DNA from 2 places in the Lysobacter sp. ESA13C genome. Region 2 is predicted to be linked to the other one. Evidence: riboswitches for the same ligand, from Rfam matches in the RefSeq annotation. Region 2 holds a riboswitch; the other holds the start of a gene.
The links. A riboswitch is a leader RNA that binds a small molecule or an ion and turns the genes downstream of it on or off. The one in region 2 is predicted to bind glycine.
Positions count from the first base shown of each region.

Region 1: it holds a riboswitch for glycine, as region 2 does, so the genes downstream of both, gcvP (aminomethyl-transferring glycine dehydrogenase) here and LC490_RS02945 (trimeric intracellular cation channel family protein) in region 2, are expected to answer to the same signal.

Region 1 is NZ_JAHXYK010000005.1:517,642-525,206, reverse strand. It holds gene LC490_RS13635 (multidrug effflux MFS transporter) at 295-1,530, opposite strand; gene LC490_RS13630 (VOC family protein) at 1,609-2,064, opposite strand; glycine riboswitch at 2,307-2,477, shown strand; gene gcvP (aminomethyl-transferring glycine dehydrogenase) at 2,517-5,390, shown strand; gene LC490_RS13620 (DUF2846 domain-containing protein) at 5,501-6,130, opposite strand; gene LC490_RS13615 (hypothetical protein) at 6,127-6,843, opposite strand; gene LC490_RS13610 (histidine kinase) at 7,447-7,565, shown strand, end outside.
Region 2 is NZ_JAHXYK010000001.1:655,072-662,636, reverse strand. It holds gene LC490_RS02960 (DcaP family trimeric outer membrane transporter) at 1-521, shown strand, start outside; gene LC490_RS02955 (MFS transporter) at 604-2,268, shown strand; gene LC490_RS02950 (uracil-DNA glycosylase family protein) at 2,448-3,035, shown strand; gene LC490_RS02945 (trimeric intracellular cation channel family protein) at 3,067-3,672, opposite strand; glycine riboswitch at 3,831-3,937, opposite strand; glycine riboswitch at 3,938-4,045, opposite strand; gene LC490_RS02940 (ABC transporter ATP-binding protein) at 4,283-5,032, opposite strand; gene LC490_RS02935 (hypothetical protein) at 5,029-6,018, opposite strand; gene LC490_RS02930 (kanamycin nucleotidyltransferase C-terminal domain-containing protein) at 6,187-7,005, opposite strand; gene LC490_RS02925 (hypothetical protein) at 7,169-7,507, opposite strand.

The sequences.
Region 1 (7,565 bases), on a different contig from region 2:
CATCGCAATGGTCATGGCCACGGCCAACGGACTTTAATTCAGCGAAGATCGTCCCTTATCGACCAATCAGGACGCACGCCACGCTCGGTCCTGCATTGGCGCAACATACGACGTAGCGCACATCGCAAAAAAGTCGCTGGACGGAATTTTCGGCCGTATCTTAATTTGCGATAGAAATCAGGCGCGGCGAAACCGGCGCGCGGCTTCGCCGGTCCAGACTCGATTTGGAACCCGAGCGCTCGACACGCAGGGCCCGTTTATCGTGCTCGGCGCGCCCCTCGCGACGCCGAAGCCTCACAACGACTCTTGCGGCTCCACCGCCGCGGCCTCGTCGCCGCGGCTCGCGCATGCGGTCTTCGACACGCGCGCTTCCCATTGCCAGAACAGCCAGGCCACCGCGGTCAGCGCCGAGGCCGCGACCGCCAGCGACACCGCGCTGGCGCTGATCAGCGGCGACAGCACGCCGGCCATGATCGCGTTGACCACCAGGCCGGAGAACGCCTGCAGTGACGAGGCGGAACCGCGCTGGCGCGGGTACATGTCGAGGATCGACAGGGTCACGATCGGGAACACCAGGGCGATGCCGAACGCCGACACGCACATCGGCAGCACCGCCCAGGGGATCTGCGGATCGTCGGTCCACAGGTTGTAGCCCAGGTTCATCGCCACACCGACGAAGGAGAACACGAAACCCCAGCGCACCAGGCGGTCGCCGCTGATCTTGCCGGCCGAGCGCCCCGACACGAACGAGCCAAGCACCATGCCGCCGATGGTCGGCACGAAGAACCAGCCGAACTGGCGTTCGTTGAGCTTGAGGATGTCGAGCACGAACGCCGGCGCCGAGGCGATGTACAAAAACAGCGCGGCGAAATTGAACGCGCCGGTCGCGGTCAGGCGCTGGAAGCGCGGGTTGAGGAAGATCGCGAAGTAATCGCGCAGCAGGCGCTTGGGCTTCAACGGCAGGCGCGCCTGCGGCGGATGCGTTTCCGGCAGCAGGAAGACGGTCGAGCCCAGCAACAGCAGCGAGAAGCCGACCAGGAACCAGAAGATCGCCGGCCAGTGCGCCCAGCCGAGGATCCAGCCGCCGATGATCGGCGCGATCGCCGGCGCCACGCCGAAGATCATCGTCACCTGGCTCATCAGGCGCTGGGCATCGTCGCCGTGCAGTACGTCGCGGATCACCGCGCGCCCGACGATCAGTCCGACACCCGCCGAAAGCCCCTGCACCGCGCGGAAGAACAGCAAGGTCGACAGATCCGTCGACAGCGCACAGCCCACCGACGCCAGCGTGAACACGCTGAGCCCGCCGATGATCACGCGGCGGCGCCCGATCGTGTCCGACAAGGGCCCGTGGACGATGCTCATGAGCGCATAGGCGATCAGATAGACGCTGATGGTCTGCTGCATCGCCAGCTTGTCGGCGCCCAGCTCGGCGCCCATGACCGGGAACGCCGGGAAAATCGTGTCGATCGAGAACGGCCCGAACATCGCCAGGCCGCCGAGCAGCAAGGCCAGCCGGCGGATCGACAAGGTCTTCGTGGCCGGAGCAGGATCGGGTGCGGAGGTATTAATCGGAGGTCACCAATCGGAGAGCGTCGGCTCGGGGCCTCAGCTGGGAGCGTGAGCGGCGTGAGTGTCGATCGGCACCTCGTCGGGCGGGCCCTTGAGTTCGACCACATTGCCTTCGGGATCGAACAGGTACTGCGACGGGCCCTCGCCCTCGGCGCCGTAGCGCGAGCCGAAGTCGCCGATGCGCACGCCGTGCGCCTGCAGGTGGGCGACGATCGCCTCGCGGTCGAAGGGCTCGGCGCGCAAGCACAGGTGATCCATGTTGCGGGCCTCGGCCCCGGCCGGCGCGCCGCCGAGGCGGCCGAGCTTGCCCTGGACGTCGACCAGGTCGATCAGGGACAGGCCGGCGCGCAGCTGCACCAGGCCGATCGCGTCCTGGCGCCGTTCCAGCCGGCAGCCCAGTACGTCGCAATAGAAAGCGATCATCGCCTCGGTGTCGCGTACGCGCAGCACCACGTGATCGAGTTGCAGCAGTTGGAACGGGGGACGGTCCATGCAGGAAGCTCCGGAAGGGACCGCGACCATGTTACGGCGAATCGGCCTTCCTGAACCGGGTCGCGGCGTCGAAACCCGGGATGAAGCCGGCTGCCGCCAGCCCCGGCAACGTCGCCCCGAAGCCGCCGCTGCGGCTATAATCGCGGCTTGAAACACCCGGTGGGAGAAGCGGCCCGGCCCCCCAGCCAGACCGCTGCCGAAGGCGCAACGCCCGTAATCGCTCAGGCCCCATACCGCCGCGTGTACAAAACTCTGGAGAGACCGCCTGCGTACGCTGAGACAGCGGGGCAGAACCGGCGCCGAAGGGGCACGAAGCGAGCGCGGACAGGAGCGGCCCCCGGGCCATCCCCTCCCCTAGCTGCCTGACCGCAGCACGCTTTTAAACTCTCAGGCAAAAGGACAGAGGGGCGCCTCGCGTGCGGCACCGCACGCTGCCTTCGGACGCCCCTGCCATGAGCCCAGCCGCCAACAGCGCAACTTCCTTGCGCGACCTCGAGCACCACGACGCCTTCATCGAGCGCCACATCGGCCCCAACGACGCCGAGATCGGCCACATGTTGGAGCAGGTCGGCTACGACTCGCTCGAAGCCCTGACCGACGCCATCGTCCCCGGCTCGATCAAGTCGACCCAGCCGCTGGCCCTGCCGGCCGCGATCAGCGAAGTCGAAGCGCTGGCCAAGATCCGCGCCATCGCCACCAAGAACCAGGTGTTCCGCAGCTTCATCGGCCGCGGCTACTACGGCACCCACACCCCGAACGTCATCCTGCGCAACATCCTCGAGAACCCGGCCTGGTACACGGCCTATACGCCCTATCAGGCGGAGATCTCGCAGGGCCGCATGGAGGCGCTGATCAACTTCCAGACCATGGTCGCCGACCTCACCGGAATGGAGATCGCCAACGCCTCGCTGCTCGACGAAGGCACCGCCGCCGCCGAGGCGATGACCCTGGCCAAGCGTTCGGCCAAGTCCAAGTCGGACACCTTCTTCGTCTCCAGGAACATCCACCCGCAGACCCTGGAAGTGCTGCGCACCCGCGCCGAACCGCTGGCGATCGAACTGCACATCGGCGACGACGCCGAGGCGGCGACGGTCGACGCCTTCGGCGCCCTGCTGCAGTACCCGGACACCTTCGGCGCGGTCAAGGATTACCAGGGCGTCGCCGACGCCGTGCACGCGCGCGGCGGCATCGTCGCCGTGGCCAGCGACCTGCTCGCGCTGACCCTGCTCAAGGCACCGGGCGAATGGGGCGCCGACATCGTCGTCGGCAACACCCAGCGCTTCGGCGTGCCGTTCGGTTTCGGCGGCCCGCACGCTGGCTTCATGGCCTGCCGCGACGCCTACAAGCGCTCGATGCCCGGCCGTCTGATCGGCGTCTCGGTCGACACCGACGGCAAGCCCGCCTACCGCCTGACCCTGCAGACCCGCGAGCAGCACATCCGCCGCGAGAAGGCGACCAGCAACATCTGTACCGCTCAGGTGCTGCTGGCGGTGATGGCGAGCATGTACGCCGTCTACCACGGCCCCGATGGCCTGACCCGCATCGCCCGCCGCGTCCACCGCCAGGCCACGATCCTCGCCGCCGCACTCGGCAAGGCCGGCATCGCCGTCGGCAGCGGCTTCTTCGACACCCTGCACGTCAGCGGCATCGACGCGAACGCGATCCACGCCAAGGCCCGCGCAGCCAACATCAACCTGCGCGAGATCGATGCCGGCAGCCTCAGCATCAGCCTCGACGAAACCGTGACCCGCGACGAACTCGTCGCCCTGGCCGGCGCGTTCGGCGTGCAGCTCGACATCGACGCGCTCGACCGCGAAGCCGTCGACGCGATCCCGGCCGCGCTGGTGCGTACTTCCTCGTTCCTGCAGCACCCGGTGTTCAACACCCACCACAGCGAACACGAACTGCTGCGCTACATGCGCTCGCTGGCCGACAAGGACCTGGCGATGGATCGCACGATGATCCCGCTGGGCTCGTGCACGATGAAGCTCAATGCCACTGCCGAGATGATCCCGGTGACCTGGCCCGAGTTCGGCAACATCCATCCGCTCGCCCCGGCCGACCAGACCACCGGCTACACCCAGCTGATCGACGAGCTCGAGGCGATGCTGGTCGAGTGCACCGGCTACGACGCGGTCAGCCTGCAGCCGAACTCCGGCGCCCAGGGCGAATACGCCGGTCTGCTGGCGATCCGCGCCTATCACCGCTCGCGCGGCGAAGGCCATCGCGACATCTGCCTGATCCCCGACTCCGCGCACGGCACCAACCCGGCCTCGGCGCAGATGTGCGGCATGACCGTGGTGGTGACCAAGACCGACAGCAACGGCAACGTCGACGTCGACGACATCCGCCGCGCCGCCGAGAAGTACAGCGACCGTCTCGCCGCGATCATGATGACCTACCCGTCCACGCACGGCGTGTTCGAGGAGGAAGTGGTCGAGATCTGCGAGATCATCCACAAGCACGGCGGCCAGGTGTACACCGACGGCGCCAACATGAACGCCCTGGTCGGCGTGGCCAAGCCCGGCAAGTGGGGCTCGGACGTCTCCCATCTGAACCTGCACAAGACCTTCTGCATCCCGCACGGCGGCGGCGGTCCCGGCGTCGGCCCCTGCGCGGTCAAATCGCACCTGGCACCGTTCCTGCCGAAGACCGTCGACGGCGAAGGCATCGTCGGCATGGTCAGTGCGGCGAGCTTCGGCTCGGCGAGCATCCTGCCGATCTCGTGGATGTACGTCACCCTGATGGGCACTGCCGGCCTGCGCAAGGCCACGCAAGTGGCGCTGCTCAACGCCAACTACATCGCCAAGCGCCTCGCCCCGCACTACGAAACGCTGTACACCGGCCGCAACGGCCTGGTCGCGCACGAGTGCATCCTCGACCTGCGCCCGATCAAGGACGCCACCGGCGTCAGCGCCGAGGACGTGGCCAAGCGCCTGATCGACTTCGGCTTCCACGCCCCGACCCTGAGCTTCCCGGTCGCCGGCACGCTGATGGTCGAGCCGACCGAGAGCGAATCGCAGCACGAACTCGACCGCTTCATCGACGCGATGATCCAGATCCGCGACGAAATCCGCGCGGTCGAGGACGGCCGCCTGGACCGCGAGGACAACCCGCTCAAGCACGCCCCGCACACCGCCTCGCAGGTCACCGCGAGCGAGTGGACCCGTGCCTACCCGCGCGAGCTGGCCGCGTTCCCGTTGCCGACCCTGCGCCTGCAGAAGTACTGGCCGCCGGTGTCGCGCGTGGACAACGTCTACGGCGACAAGAACGTCATGTGCGCCTGCATCCCGATCGATGCTTACAAGGAAGAGGTCGAGGCCTGAGCCCCGGCTGGGTTGCACTGAAGCGATAAAACGAAAGGCCCCGCGAATGCGGGGCCTTTTTTTGAGCGGTTGCGACTACGGCGGCGCGATGCGTTCGCCGCGTCCTGCCCTTACTTGGCGAGCTTGAGCTTGCCGGCGATCTCGTCGAACTCCGCGACCGTCGACGGCGACAGGTTCGGACGCCCGGCCAAGATGCCGATCGTGATCGTGCCCTTCACGTAATAGGTTTCGCCGGCTTCGACTTCCATGTTGAGGATGTCCTTGGCTTCCGAATGCACGGTGTACTCGTGCGCGCCCGGCTCGACCGCGACGACGAAGTACTTGCCGCTGCGCAGCTTGCCCAGCTCGACCGCGCCTTCGCGCACCTTGTAGCCGACCGCGCCGCCGACGAACTTGGCCGGACGGAAGAACACGATCTGACCCTTGCCTGCGGGCGGTGCGGCGATCAGACCACTGCTGGCCGCCGCCGGCTTCGCGCTGGCCGACGCCGACGCCGACGCAGTCGCGGCCGCACTCGGCGCGGCCGCCGGTGCCGCCGTCGCCGCCGCGCTGCCTTCGACCGCGGGTGCGGCGCCGGCTTCGCTCTTGGTTTCCGCCGAAGCGCTCGCTTCGGCATTCGGGAGCTGCTTGGCCGGATCGGAAGGCGCCTTGCCGTTCCAGGCCAGCGAACCGCCGGTGGCGAAGGCCGACACCGGCAACAACAGAGCAATCAACAGGACACGCGACGACATCGACTTCATTGGACAGCTTCCCCAGTTTGGGTGGTGACGGGTGGTTCAGTGGTGACGACAGGCGCAGGGGCCTGAGCCTGCTCCGGCGCCGCGGCAGCCGGCGTCAGCTCGACGTCCTGTGCGATGCGCGCCTGGGCCTGGGTATACGGAGGGATCTGGATCTCGCCGCCGCGTATGAACATCGCGAACACGCCGACGGCGATGGCCAGGCCGATGACCTGGCCCGACTTGTCGACACCGGCCGAGCCGAGGCGGAAGCTGCGCAGTGGGATCTGCCGGCCGTCGGCTTCGAGATAGCGCGCGGCGAGCAACAACTCGCCCGGCTTGCCGCCGCTGCGCGAACGCTCGGCATGGATCACCTCGCCCACGCCGGTGGTACCGGCCGGCAGCACGAGCGTGCCGTCGACGCTCAGCGCTTGCGCCAGCCGCAGCCCGAACTTGTCGCCGCGCTTGAGCGTTGCCGAACTCAAAGGCTGCAGGGTTTCGAGCAGCACGTCGGTACCGGCGACGATACGCAACGCACCGGCGCTGCCGGCGGCGGCCGACGGCGTTGTCGGCGCCGGAGCGGTTTCGGACATGGACGCTGGAGCAGGCTCGGATACCGGCGCCGCCGCGGGTGCGGGCGCGGCGGGCAGCGCACTCGGCGCCTCGGCGGCGGCCGGCATCGGCTGCGGCGGAGTCATCGCCAAGGCGGCGATCAACACGGTAGACATCGAAAACATGAAGGCGGCCCCCAACCGTCCTTGGCGGTCGTCACGCTATCGGAACGCCGAGGCTTTGCCAAGCGGGTTTTTCGCCTGGATCGCCGAGTCATCGCAAGTCACATTGCGGGGCACCGGAAACACATTGCCGCTCGTTGATCGGCTACCGGGGACGAGACGGTCGCTGGCGAGCTGCCGCTGCCCCACTCATCGCCTTCACCCGCCTCCTCTCCGCTTAGCACTCGCTACGGTCGCTGCAAGCGGGAGAGAGCTGCGAACAAGTCGGCTCGCAGGCAACCCTTCTCCCGCTGACGGGAGAAGATGGCCGAAGACCGGATGAGAGCACGACAGGCTATGCACCCCTCGCCTAGCGTCATCCATGTATTTCCTCGGACCTTCATGAGCGAGGGGTCGCCACAAACGAGAAAGGGGCGCATCGCCCCCTGGATCGCACGCAGCCCGCATTGGCCGAAGCGGCCAGCCAAGACGCGCAGGGCCAGCGCTTCGTTCCGTCCCGAACCGGTTTCGTCGCCCCCTCCCCCGGCTTCGTCGCGGCCCCACTTCCACCCGGCCGGCAGACGACTATGCTGCGTCGCAACCCAGGCCCCTTTCGGACCCGTCGTGATCAGGAGCTTCTTCTTCATCGTCCGCCTCGCCGCCGCATGGTTCGGCGTGTTCCTGCTGATGGCGCTGCTGTCCTCGGTCACGCCGGGGCTCGAGCACCAGGACGTGGCCCCGCTGTT
Region 2 (7,565 bases):
GCTACACCGCCAAGGGCGATTGGGGCCACTTCAGCGTCGGCGCGCTCGCCCGCCAGCTCAAGTACCAGTCCGGTCGCATCAACGACAGCAACACCGGCTACGGCCTGAGCCTGTCGGGCAAGTGGAACCTCGGCGCCAAGGACGATCTGCGCTACATGGTCACCACCGGCAGCGGCATCGGGCGCTACGTCGGCCTGGCGCTCAACAACGACGCCGTGCTCGACGCCAGCGGCGACCTGGAAAACATCGACCTGGTCTCGGGCTTCGTCGGCTGGCGCCACGCGTTCACCCCGAAGCTGCGCGGCAACCTGTTCTATTCGCGCGCCGAGTACGACAACAAGACCGCATTGACCGGCCTGGGCATCACCAAGTCGGCGCAATCGGCCCACATCAACCTGATCTATACCCCGATCCCGAAACTCGACCTGGGTGCCGAGTACATCTGGGGCCAGCGCGAGATCGAAAGCGGCGACCGCGGCGAGATCAACCGCCTGCAGACCCACGTCAAGTACAGCTTCTGATCGGAAAGTCGCGACAGCAGTATAGAAAGAATCGCCCCGGCGGGTCCCGGCCCGCTCCTCTCCACTGTTCGGGGGAACAGACATGTCCAGCATCACCGCAAACGCAGCGCCGCAAAGCACGCCGCTGACCAAGGACCACAAGAAGGTCATCTTCGCCTCCAGCCTCGGCACCGTGTTCGAGTGGTACGACTTCTACCTCTACGGTTCGCTCGCCGTGATCATCGGCAAGCAGTTCTTCGGCGGTTTGAACGAGACCAGCCAATTCATCTTCGCCCTGCTCGCCTTCGCCGCCGGTTTCGCGGTGCGGCCGTTCGGCGCGCTGGTGTTCGGCCGCCTCGGCGACATGATCGGACGCAAGTACACCTTCCTGGTCACCATCGTGATCATGGGCCTGGCGACCTTCCTGGTCGGCATCCTGCCCAGTTACGCCACCCTGGGCATCGCAGCGCCGGTCATCCTGATCACCTTGCGGCTGTTGCAGGGCCTGGCGCTCGGCGGCGAGTACGGCGGCGCGGCGACCTACGTCGCCGAGCATGCGCCCAACGGCAAGCGCGGCCTGTACACCAGCTTCATCCAGACCACCGCAACGCTCGGTCTGTTCCTGTCGCTGCTGGTGATCTGGGCCTGCCGCAATTACCTCGGCAAGGAAGATTTCGAGTCCTGGGGCTGGCGCATCCCGTTCTGGTTCTCGGTGATCCTGCTCGGCGTGTCGGTGTGGATCCGCATGCAATTGGCCGAATCGCCGCTGTTCCAGCAGATGAAGGCCGAAGGCAAGACCTCCAAGGCGCCGATCACCGAGAGCTTCTTCTCCAAGAACGGCAAGATCGCCCTGTTCGCCCTGCTCGGCGCCACCGCCGGCCAGGCCGTGGTCTGGTACGGCGGCCAGTTCTACTCGCTGTTCTTCCTCACCAAGACCCTCGGCATGGACCCGAACCAGGCCGATATCTTCATCGCGATCGCCCTGGCCCTGGCCACCGGCGGCTTCATCTTCTTCGGCTGGCTGTCGGACAAGATCGGCCGCAAGAAGATCGTGCTGGCCGGCTGCCTGATCGCGGTGTTCACCTACTTCCCGGTGTTCAAGGCGCTCACCCATAACGTCAACCCGGCGCTGGAAGCCGCGGTCGCCGCCTCGCCGGTCACCGTCACCGCCGATCCGGATCGTTGCGCGTTCCAGTTCGACCCGGTCGGCAAGGCGACCTTCAAGCAGTCCTGCGACATCATCAAGTCGGCGCTGGCCAAGAAGGGCATTCCCTACGTCAACGCGGCCGGCCCGGCCGGCAGCGTCGCCACGGTCAGCATCGGCGGCGCCAGCCTGAGCAGCTTCGAAGGCGAATCGCTCGACGGCGCCGCCTTCAAGACGCAGTCGGAAGCCTTCGGCAAGCAATTGAGCGAAGCGCTGCAGACCGCGGGCTATCCGGCCAAGGCCGACCCGGCGCAGATCAACAAGCCGATGGTGATCGCGCTGCTGACCTTCCTGGTGCTGCTGGTGACGATGGTCTACGGCCCGATCGCCGCCTGGCTGGTCGAGTTGTTCCCGACCCGCATCCGCTACACCTCGATGTCGCTGCCGTACCACATCGGCAACGGCTGGTTCGGCGGCTTCCTGCCGTTCACCGCGTTCGCCATCGTCGCCGCCACCGGCAACATCTACAGCGGCCTGTGGTATCCGATCATCGTCGCCGCCATGACGGTGGTGATCGGCGCCTTGTTCCTGCCGGAAACCAAGGACCGCGACATCACTGCATAACGTCTCCGCCCGCTAGCGCTGCAACGACGACGCCGGCCTCGCGCCGGCGTCGTCTTTTGCGCTGCCGCCCTGCGCTGCGGGTTCGCGGCTTGACAGGGTTTTGCGCCGCGACCAACACTCGGCCGCTGCTTGCTCGCGCAAAGCCGACCGCCGCCGCCTTCTTGCCGGAACCGATGCCGATGGAATCCCTTGCCGCCCTGCTCGCCGACGTTCGCGCGTGCAGGCTGTGCGCCGCGCATCTGCCCGATGGCCCGCGGCCGGTGCTGCAGATGAGCGCGCAGTCGCGCATCCTGATCGCCGGACAGGCGCCCGGCCGCAAGGTGCATGCGAGCGGCCTGCCCTTCGACGACGCCAGCGGCGAACGCCTGCGCGCCTGGCTCGGTCTGGATCGCGAACGCTTCTACGACGCTGACCAGGTGGCGATCCTGCCGATGGGCTTCTGCTATCCCGGCACCACGAAGTCCGGCGACCTGCCGCCGCGGCCCGAGTGCGCGCCGGCCTGGCGCCGGCGTCTGCTGGCGCAGTTCCAGCGGCTGCGCCTGACCCTGGTCATCGGCCAGTACGCGCAGGCCTATCACCTGCCCGACGCCGGCGACACGTTGACCGCCGCGGTCGCGTCCTGGCGCGAGCGCTGGCCGCATACGGTGGCGCTGCCGCATCCGAGCCCGCGCAACAATCTCTGGCTCAAGCGCAACCCCTGGTTCGAACGCGAGCTGGTGCCGGCCATCCGCGAACGGGTCGCGCAGGCGCTGTCCGAAGACGCTTGAGCGAGCTCTGCAGCGCAGGCTGCGCCGACGCTCACTGATAAACGAACTTCGGCATCTCCCACTCGTAGCGGATCGCCAACAGGCGCAGGGCGAAGCCGCCGCCGAGGCAGAGCAGCACGCTCAGGTTCTCGGCGACGCCGAAGCGCAGCATCGCCAGATAGGCCACGCCGGTCAGCAGCGAAATCACCGCGTACAACTCGCGCTGGAACACCAGCGGGATCTCGTTGCACAGCACGTCGCGCAACACGCCGCCGAACGCGCCGGTCAACATGCCGGCGATGACGACGATGACCGGCGCGTGCCCGCCTTCGCGCGCGACCGAACAGCCGATCAGGGTGAAGGCGATCAGGCCGAGCGCATCCAGCCAGAGGAAGGCGCGGCGCAAGCGGTGCAGTTTCTTGGCCAGGAAGGTCGCGGCGATCGCCGCGCCGATGGTGTAGCCCAGGTACTCGGGATGCCGCACCCAACCGAGCGGGTAGTGGCCGAGCACGATGTCGCGCAGCGAGCCGCCACCGAGCGCGGTGACGCTGGCGATGATGACGACGCCGAACAGGTCCATGCGCCGCTTGCCGGCGGCGAGCGCGCCGGTCATGGCTTCGGCGCTGATGGCGATGAGATAGATCAGTTGCAGCAACACGGCGGTTCTCCGTCGGGCGGGCACGAATGAACCGCGGCCGGGCACGAAGACGCGAGCGCGCCGCTGCGATGAGGACGCGGCCGGGCGGCACGGCAAGCGCAGGCGCGGCCGTGAGCCGCATGCGCTTGCCTGTCTCCGTGGCCCGAAGGCCGCGGTGCCGCTCCCGCTGTCCTTTTACCTGAGAGTTTGGGCGGCGCGCTGTCGCGACAGCGGCCGCTTGCCCCTTCGGTGGGCCGCGTCGCGGCCTCTCTCCAGATCGGCGTGTTCGTTGCAGTGTTCCGGCCGATGAAGGGCCGAGCCTGAGCGATTATGGGAGCCTGCGCCTTCGGCGGGCAGCGGCCTTCGGCCGGCGCCACTCTTCTGCAACGGGGGCATGGTAGCAGTTGGGTGGCGCATCCGGAGCCGGGGCTCATCGGTAGCGCCGATGTTTGCGGGATCGCGGTCGCGGCTTGCGACCGAAGGAAATCCCCGTGGGCCTACCCTTGAAGCGGCGTCGCTCTTGGGTAGGAGCGGCGTCGCTCTTGAGTAGGACCGGCGCGAGCCGCGACCACGCAATGGCATCGACGACGCCACCGGCCGTAAGACGATGGCGTCGCGCCGCTGCCCCAAACTACTCCGCATCTGCCGGCCGCTCGTCCGCCAAGGCCTCGACCATCGACTGCTCCAGCGACCGCTGCGGGTCGGCGCGGATCGCATCGAGCTCGTCGGCCGGCCAATCACGACGCAGGCGCCCGTCCATCAGCAACAGCGCGCGGCTGATGAAGCGCTCGGCGACGTCGAGCGAATGGGTCGCCAGCAACACGGCGGTGCCGCGATCGAGAGCTAGCTGCTGCAGATGGCGTTTGAGCGCGTAGGCGCTGAGCGGGTCGAGGCCGTTGAGCGGTTCGTCGAGCACCAGCAAGGGCGGCTCGCCGAGCAGACCCAGCGCGATCGCCAGTTTCTGGCGGGTGCCGAGCGAGTATTGGCCGATGCGGCGATCCAGCATCGGCGCCAGCGCCAGGGTCTCGGCGAGGGCCAGCGTCGGCGCGGGAATTTCGCTGAGCTCGCGCGTACCGGCGAACAGACGCAGGCATTCGCGACCGGTCAACAACGGCGGCAGACGCGCCGGGTCGACTGCGAAGCCGAGCAGGCGCCGCGCCTGCAGCGGTGCGCGGGCGAGGTCGTGGCCGCCGATCAACACGCGCCCCGCGCTCGCCCGCTGCAGCCCGGCCAGGCAATGCAGCAGGGTGGTCTTGCCGGAACCGTTCGGACCGATCAGCGCGGCGAACTCGCCGGCCTGCAAGCGCAGATCGATGCCGTGCAGCACCGCGTGCTCGTCGTAGCGGTGCTGCAGGCCTTCGAGTTCGAGCAGGACGGTCATCGCGACAAAGGCCGGTGAAGGAGGGGACGCAGCGCAAGCAGCGCCGGCCATGAAAGGATGAGCAGGATCGCGAGCAATACCGGCGCAGCACGCCAGGTCAGCGACAACAACGCAGCGCCGACGCTCGCGAATGCCAGGGCGCAGAGCAAGGCGAAGGCCGGATACCGCCAGGCCGCCTGAGCCAGCCGATGCGGCGCGCGCGGTGTGCTCGCCAGCAGGGCGTCGGCATCGAGCGTCGCGGCGACGCAGGCCTGCAGGATCAGACTGAACCAGGCCAGCGCGATGGCGATCAGCAACACGCCGATGCCGCTGCTCGCGCCGGTCGAACTCGGCAGGCCGAACAGCACCGCGCCGATCATCCAGGCGTGACCGCCGCGACGCCAGCGCAACACGCCTTCGCGCCGTTGCCAGTCGCTGAGGTGCGGCAGCCGCGCGTCGTCGAGCCAGACCAGGCCGAACACCGGCAGGCGCGCGCCTTCGCGCAAACGCTGCGCCGGATGGCGGCGATGGCGCAGGGCCGCGAACAGGCCCAGCACGGCGCCGAGCGCGAGCCCGCCGTCGACGACCCAGTAGGCGGCGCGCAGGCTCGCGCGGTCGCCACCGCAGGCGGCGAGCACGGTCGCCGCGAATGCCATCGCCGCCAGCGTCGCCAGGCCGGCCAGCAAGACCAGGCTGCGCGTGGCCCGCGACGGTTCGATCGGCGCCGCCGCCCACCACCCCAGGCGCAGGTACTCATCGAGCGCGATCGAGCGTCCGCGCGCGACCGCATACGCCGTAGCGATGGCGAGCAGACCGAACGGCAGCGGCAAGCGTTCGATCAGGCGCGGCAGGGCCTCGGCCAGGGCCGCGGCATCGCCCCCCCAGCCACGCAGCAGCAACGGCAAGACGATCGCCGCGGCGGCGGCCGCCGACAGGGTCCGGCCGCGTCGCCATGCGCCGCCGCGCGCGGCGACGAGGCGCGCTTCGGCGAACCAGGGATGCAGCATTCGGCCCATCGCAGGAGGCCCTCGGCGATCGATCGGGAAACCGGAGTCGGCGCTGTCGACGGCACTGCGCAGGACCCGGCGGCGACGCGCGTCGCGCTCATGCGGGCGCGCCGGTTACGCCCCGCAGCGGTCCCATCGACGATGCGGACTGTACCGGATCGGCGCCGCTCAGCGCTCCGACGCGGCGCAGCGCAGTTCCAGCGCGTCGTTCAAGGAAGCGGCGTGCGCCCATTCCTCCAGGCCGGTCCAGACTCGCTCCACGGCCATGCTCAGCACCACTTCGTCGCGCAGATCGCCCTGGCCCACCAGGCCGAACAATTGCGCCGCGCCGTCCGGCCCGGGCAGGTCGGCGGCCTCGTCGAACATGGTTCCGCTCGATGCGAACACGTGCCGCTCGGCCAGGCCGATCAGGCAGGCCAGGTGCTGGGCGAACTCGCAGGCGAGCAGGGACAGCGGTTTGCGCGCATAGCGATTGCGCAGCTTGCCGACCAGTTCGTACAGCTCGCCGACCACGATTTCGGCCAAGGCCGCGTCCACCGCCTCATCGTTCGGATGCGCGGCGAGCGAGCGCAAGGTCTCGACCAGGGCGCCGTGGTCGGGCGCGATCCACAGCGCGCGCGCATGCACGAACTGGCCGTGGCTGAGCGCCCAGCCTTCGTCGACTTCGCGCGCGTAGGCCTCGATGGCGGTGCGCGACATCAGGTTGAGCTCGGCCTTGCCGCGGCCGTGCACCCATTCCAGGGTTTCGTCGTAGTCGGCGCCGAGGGCGTCGTCGTCGAGCACCGCCCACAGTTCGATGTCCGAGTACGGGCCGTCGCCGTCGCGCGCGGTCGAGCCGTACATGGCGACCGCCAGCAGGCGTTCGCCATGGACCTGGCGCAGTCGTTCGACGATCAGTTCGGCCAGTTCGCGGCGTTGTTCGGAAGTGACCGATTGGGGGCCGGCGAACAGCGTATCCAGTTCGCCGCGGGGCAATGCGTAATTCATCGCGACTAGGTATCACGCGCGGCGCAGCGGCGGCAATTGCGCAATCCGGGCAATGCGACGGGCTGCGGAGAATTCGCCGGATGCGCATCGCGCAACGCACCGGAAACGCGACGCTCGTGACCTTAGCGTTCGCCTCGGCCCAGCGAGCCGTTCAGGCCGGCGATCACTGCGGGGGCGAGGCCAGTTCGCGCGCGTCGAGCCAGCCGTCGCGGTTGCGGTCCTGTTTGCCGAAACGCTCGGCCAGGGTCAGGCGATGCTGCTCGCGCGACAGCGCGGCGCGTGCGCCGCGGCCGCTCGCGGGCTGCTCCTGCGCATCCAACTGGCCGTCGCGGTTGGCGTCCATCGCGTCGAAGGCGTAGCTGAGCCAATCCTGGTACTCGAGCAGCGAGATCTTGCCGTCCTGGTCGCCGTCCATGCGCGACAAATAGTCGCCGGTCGAGGCGACGTGCTGGGCCGCGCAGACGAACGGAATACAGAACGCGATCGCAATCAGTCGGCGCATGCACGGGAACCGGGTGGCGCCGGGAACGGCGGCTTTGCCGCGCAGCCTGACGCGGGCG